Bacillus pumilus: one gene and its partner. The protein of the gene in region 2 interacts with the protein of the main gene of each other region in a pairwise test. Links are inferred from orthologs where the notes say so. Each region holds a gene or a part of one and is shown on either strand. Other genes may lie near its edges. The genes, in order: topA and GPS65_RS04720.

The links.
Region 1: the proteins of GPS65_RS04720 (region 2) and topA interact in binary tests that used the Escherichia coli proteins (3 or more experiments, as listed by UniProt). The link is inferred for Bacillus pumilus from one-to-one orthologs.

The regions. Positions count from the first base shown.
Region 1 is NZ_CP047089.1:1,816,863-1,820,136, forward strand. Bases 127-3,065 are described here. They hold topA (type I DNA topoisomerase), read right to left. Parts: upstream 2,665-3,065; coding sequence 589-2,664; downstream 127-588. Other genes in these bases: trmFO (FADH(2)-oxidizing methylenetetrahydrofolate--tRNA-(uracil(54)-C(5))-methyltransferase TrmFO), read right to left, coding at 127-518; dprA (DNA-processing protein DprA), read right to left, coding at 2,858-3,065. In the rest of the region: more of trmFO, read right to left, coding at 1-126; more of dprA, read right to left, coding at 3,066-3,274. UniProt on the Escherichia coli protein: Releases the supercoiling and torsional tension of DNA, which is introduced during the DNA replication and transcription, by transiently cleaving and rejoining one strand of the DNA duplex.
Region 2 is NZ_CP047089.1:946,198-949,321, reverse strand. What follows is about bases 1-2,789. They hold GPS65_RS04720 (YigZ family protein), read right to left. Parts: upstream 1,835-2,789; coding sequence 1,166-1,834; downstream 1-1,165. Other genes in these bases: degS (two-component sensor histidine kinase DegS), read left to right, coding at 2,056-2,789; GPS65_RS04725 (LCP family protein), read right to left, coding at 90-1,181; GPS65_RS04730 (glycosyltransferase family 4 protein), read left to right, coding at 1-54. Outside these bases: more of degS, read left to right, coding at 2,790-3,124.

The DNA of each region.
Region 1 (3,274 bases), 870 kb from region 2 along the record:
TCCATATCAATGCTATCTTTCTCTAGGATAGGTGCCGCTGCATCGTAAAAGTACAGATACTCTTCTCCAGTTAACGATTTTAATTCTTTTGAAAGTGCTTCAGATGTAAGCGGGCCTGTTGCAATAATTGTTGGGCCTTCTGGAATGCTTTGTACTTCTTCTTGAAAAACTGTCACATTCGGGTGATTTTTGACTCGATCAGTAACGTTTGCTGCAAATTCATGACGATCTACTGCAAGCGCTCCGCCAGCAGGCACTGAGCTTTCATCTGCTGCTGCGATAATCGCTGAATCTAAATGACGCATTTCTTCCTTTAATACACCGACCGCATTTGTCAAAGCGTTGGCACGCAGTGAATTACTGCATACAAGCTCTGCAAATTTATCTGTGTGGTGAGCTGGTGTTTGTTTGACAGGTCTCATTTCATATAAGTTGACTTTAATTCCGCGTTTAGCAATTTGCCATGCCGCTTCACTTCCAGCTAAACCTGCTCCGATCACATTTACAAATTGACTCATTGTACAACTCTCCTATTTCGTAAGTTCTGTTTGATGACATAAAAAAGCAGGTGAACAAGGTTGCCCACCGCTATTTTTGTTGTTCCTCTTTATAATCACAGTTCACACATTGAACTTGCATGCCTTTTTTCAGCTTTTTCTCTACAAGCATATTTTCGCATTTTGGACACTTTCTTTCAATCGGTTTGTCCCAAGAGACGAATTCGCACTCCGGGAAACGATCACAGCCATAAAAAATGCGGCGCTTCTTAGATTTACGTTCAACAATGTTTCCTTCATGACATGTTGGGCATTTCACACCGATGTCTTTCACAATTGGTTTTGTGTTGCGGCAATCAGGAAAGTTAGAGCAAGCCATAAACTTACCGTATCGACCCATTTTGTACACCATCGGATGTCCACACTCTTCACAGTCAACTCCGGCGTATTCAGGCTCAATTTCAACTTCTTGCATTTCTGCTTCTGCTTTTTCGACCCGTTTTGCAAAGTCTTGATAGAAGCTGTCGATAATGCGAACCCATTCAATCGTACCTTCTTCAACGCTATCAAGTTCTTTTTCCATTTTCGCCGTGAATTCCACGTTAATGATTTCAGGGAAGAATTCAATGATTAAGTTGAGAACAATTTCCCCAAGCTCTGTTGGGATAAACCGTTTATTATCAAGTGCGACATAGCCACGCTTTTGAATCGTATCTAATGTTGGTGCATACGTAGACGGACGGCCTATACCTAGCTCTTCAAGTGTTTTGACAAGTCTTGCCTCAGTGTAGCGCGGAGGCGGCTGCGTGAAGTGCTGTTCAGGTTCAATATCTTTAGAAAGAACCGTATCACCTTCTTTAAGATCAGGCAACTTTTTGTCCTTTTCTTCTAGCTGGTCGTCTTTCCCTTCTACATATACCTTCATGAATCCAGGGAATTTCACTTTGCTTCCGTTAGCACGGAATGTAAGTCCGTTATTATCAAGATCCACACTCATTGTATCAAGAACAGCCGGCGCCATTTGGCTTGCCACGAATCGTTCCCAAATCAATTTATACAAACGAAGCTGATCTCGGCTTAAGACATGTTTGACATCTGCTGGTTTTCTTAGCGTAGATGTCGGTCTTATGGCTTCGTGAGCATCTTGTGCATTTTCATTCTTTTTAGCGGTTCGTTTTGTTGTATTTAAGAAATTCTTACCGTACGTCTGATCAATGAAAGCAGATACTTCTTCAATTGCCGTATTGGAAATACGAGTTGAGTCTGTTCTCATGTATGTAATGAGTCCGACTGTACCTTCTTTACCAAGATCAATTCCTTCATATAATTGCTGCGCAATCATCATCGTCTTTTTCGCACGGAAGTTTAATTTTCTTGCAGCCTCTTGCTGTAAAGTAGATGTTGTAAACGGAACAGCTGGGTTGCGTTTACGCTCTTTTTTCGTCACTTTCTCTACGGAAAATTTGCTCCCTTTTAGTTTCGAAAGGATTTCTTTTACATCTTCTTTTGTTTTCAGTGGATGCTTTTTGCCATTAACGCCAAAGAAGCTCGCTTCGAAGCTTTCTTTTCCTTTTAGGAATGTACCGTCAATTGTCCAGTATTCTTCTGGTTTAAATTCATTGATTTCATTCTCGCGATCAATGATCAGGCGGAGTGCAACTGATTGAACACGACCGGCACTTAAGCCCTTTTTCACTTTCTTCCATAAAATCGGACTAATTTTATACCCAACGAGACGATCTAAGATCCGTCTTGCCTGCTGTGCATCAACTAAATCCATATTGATCATACGTGGATGCTTAAAGGAATCCTTAATAGCATCTTTTGTAATCTCATTAAAGACAACGCGGCAGTCAGAAGAGAGGTCAAGGTCAAGGCTATGCGCTAAATGCCAAGCAATCGCTTCTCCCTCTCTATCGGGGTCAGCTGCGAGATAGACTTTCTTTGCTTTTTTCGCAGCTGTTTTCAATTCTTTTAATACGGGGCCTTTCCCGCGAATCGTAATATACCTCGGTTCGAAGTCATGCTCAGTGTCAACACCAAGCTGACTTTTCGGTAAATCTCTTATGTGTCCCATTGAAGCCTTTACTTTATACTTTTTACCTAAATAACGCTCAATCGTTTTCGCCTTGGCTGGCGACTCAACGATGACTAAATAATCAGCCATACTCAAAATCCCCCTTAAGAGGTGTTCTCTCTTTATACATTTCACAATTCATATTTATGTTAATTGCACCTATCTAACAGGCAATCATTAAAAATTCTTTATGATGAACATCATTATAAACACGAAAAACAAAGTGTAAACTTAAATCCTCACTATTATTAAATATTCCTATGTCTTTTGTCAAACGATATTTTTATGAGAGTTCAGTATATTGAACACTGCGGAAGGAGAATTCCTCTAAAATATCCTTCGTTGAATGAACAAGCTTAGCTCCCTGCTGTATAAGTCTGGCTGGACCTGTAGAATTAGGATCAAAGATTGATCCTGCAACGGCAAATACCTCTTTGCCTTGCTCAAGTGCTTGATAGGCAGTAATGAGTGAACCGCTCTTTTCTTTGCACTGAATCACGATGGTTCCACTTGTGAGCGCACTAATTAAACGATTCCTCAAAGGAAAATGCCACTTTTCTGGCTTGACATAAGGTGGATGCTCAGACAAAAGCAAATGATGCTCGCCCATGTATTCAGCCATTTGCACATGTTCCTTTGGGTATAAGTGCTGAAATCCGCCTGCTATAATACCAATCGTTTTCCCTTTATTTCTTATGCA
Region 2 (3,124 bases):
GAAGAGTTCAAACCATTTACGAAATTTTATAAACGAATGGTCAAAAGACAATAAAAAACAGCCCGTTCCTAGGAACTGGGCTGTTTTTATTATTGGCCTGATGTGTTGGTCGAAGGGTTAGTTATATCACTTGACCCTGTTTCGCCAGAGGATGGATTCGTTTGTGAATCTGTTTCTGTCGAAGATTCAGTAGGAAGCTTTAAATGCGTCCTTAATTCATTTTGTACGTTGGCTAGATTGGTTTGATCTGGCTCAAAGTAATACGTTCGATTTGGTCCTAAATAAAGATCCGACCCTTTAATAGAAAGTGTTTCTGTGTCGTCTCCCTTAAACCCGCTGTAGATCTGCTGAAGGGCTAGACCTTCTGTGATACGGAAGTTGGTCGTAATATGATCACTGACTTCTTTCGCAATATTATCGACGTTCGCGATGTTATTCGCCTTCGACATTTGATCAATCATTGCACGTAAAATTTGTTTCTGACGATCATTACGTCCAAAATCACCGCGTGGATCTTGTTTTCTCATCCGTGCATAGGCAAGTGCTTCTTCCCCGTTTAAATGCATATTTCCTTTTTTGAAATAAATCTTTTTCGATTTTTTTACATCACTTTTTTCATTGAAGTCAAATGGAACATCGATATCAATTCCACCAACTTCATCAATGACATCCTTGAATCCGTCAAAATCAACGGTCGCATATTTATCAATCGGAATATTCAAGAATTGTTCGACAGTTTCGATCGTCTCGTCTTTACCGCCTTTAGCAAATGCCGCATTAATCTTGACTTTATTACCTGTCGTGTCACTTGCAAGCTGTACGCGTGTGTCACGAGGAATGCTAACCATTTTCATCGTTTTGTCTTGAGGATTAATGGTTGCGACAATAAGTGAATCTGAACGGCCATGATCACCATCTGTAGCATAATCCTCAATTCCGACAAATAGTACAGAGAAGGGTTTCTTTTTAATATCAATGACCGCATCACGAAGCTTCGATTTCTCGCCGCGATCTAGTTCATCATATGTTTTGTCAGCGGCTTGAAGTGTATTGACTATTTTATAGACTGCAAATCCACCCATACAGATGAAAAGAAGCAAAAATAAGACCAGGATACGTTTAAAAATTTTCTTCTTCTTACTCTTTTTCTTTCGTACACGCACTTTTACTCGTTGTGCCATTCATCTGTCTCCTTTATCGGACCAATGTCCTTTTCTAAATAAATCAGTTCGCCTTCTTTTGTAACACTCTTTCCATTTGTCAGCTCAGTCATCCATTCAATGAACTGCTCTGTTTGTGTTTCTTCTACATACGTCTCAAAAATAACATCTTCTGCATAATGAATTTCTTTTAGCTGAAAAGATGAGGCTCTAAGCTCATTCTCTACCTTTCCAAGCCATGTATAATCTATTGTTGTGTGCATCGTACGCATTAAACAGCGCTCTACCATCCCAACATGGTTGATGGCTTCTGATACAGATTTTCCGTAGGCACGAATCAATCCACCGGCGCCTAGCTTAATACCGCCGAAATAACGAGTGACTACTACAACTGTATCTTTCAGCTTCCGTTTTTTTAACACTTCAAGCATGGGCACACCCGCTGTACCACTTGGTTCACCATCATCATTCGCTTTTTGAATCAGGTCATGTTCTCCAATGAGATAGGCAGAACAATTATGTGTGGCATTCCAATGTTGTTTTTTAATGGATTGTATAAATGCTTGTGCTTCTTCTTCTGAGACAGCACGCTGTATATGACAAATAAAACGTGATTTTTCAATGACGATCTCATGCTCGCCACGACTTTTTACTGTAAGATAGCGATTCAGCAAAAGACATACCCTCCTGAAAAGCAAATTGTAAGAATAGAGAAAATTTGCATTGGTTTTAGAATTTTACAGCGTATTTTGTTATGATGATAGGGGTAGAAAAAGGGTCGTCAAAAAAACTTCATGATTTATACGCATTCTTTCATTATAATTCGACATAAAATGCAGATCAATGACATTTATAATAAAAAAAGATGACATCACTGTTACGGGAGGGAAAAGCCATGACAACACCTAAAATGGATCCGAAATTATTGGATTCAATCATCATGAAAATGCTAAGTACAGTTGATGGCAGCAAGGACGAAGTATTTAGGATAGGCGAACAGTCCCGTCAACAATATGAAAGCCTTGTAGAAGAGCTGAAGCAAATCAAGCAGCAAGTAAACGAAGTAATTGATTTTGGGGATAAACTAGAAGTCCATACGAGACATGCTAGAAATCGCTTATCTGAGGTCAGCAGAAACTTCAACAAATTTAGCGAAGAAGAAATACGCGAGGCCTACGAAAAAGCACATAATCTGCAAGTGGAACTCACCATGATCCAGCAGCGCGAAAAGCAGCTGAGAGAAAGAAGAGATGATCTAGAAAGACGATTGTTAAGCCTACAAGACGTCATTGAACGCTCTGAAACGCTTGTGAGCCAGATCACAGTTGTTCTTAACTATCTCAATCAGGACTTACGCCAAGTTGGCGTGTTACTTGAAGATGCTCAAGCAAAACAAGATTTTGGACTGAGAATTATTGAAGCCCAAGAAGAAGAACGTAAAAGGGTATCCCGTGAAATTCATGATGGTCCGGCCCAAATGCTGGCAAACGTGATGATGCGTTCCGAATTAATTGAACGGATTTTTAGAGACCGTGGAACAGAAGAAGGCTTTAAAGAAATTAGAAGTCTCAGACAGAATGTGCGAAATGCTCTGTACGAAGTGAGAAGAATCATTTATGATTTAAGACCAATGGCTTTAGATGATTTGGGTCTCATTCCGACGCTAAGAAAATATTTAAACACAATCGAAGAGTATGATGGAAAAACCAAGATTACGTTCCAATGCCTAGGAGATACAGAAAGCGAAAGAATTGCTTCTCAATTTGAAGTGGCACTGTTTAGACTAGCCCAAGAAGCTGTCACAAATTCACTAAAGCATTCCGAAGCTGAAGAAATCTCTGTGAAAGTAGAAGTGACGAAAGACTTTGTCACGTTAATTATCAAAGATGATGGAAAAGGTTTTGATATGAAAGATGTGAAAACAAATAAAAATAAATCCTTCGGTTTACTTGGCATGAAAGAAC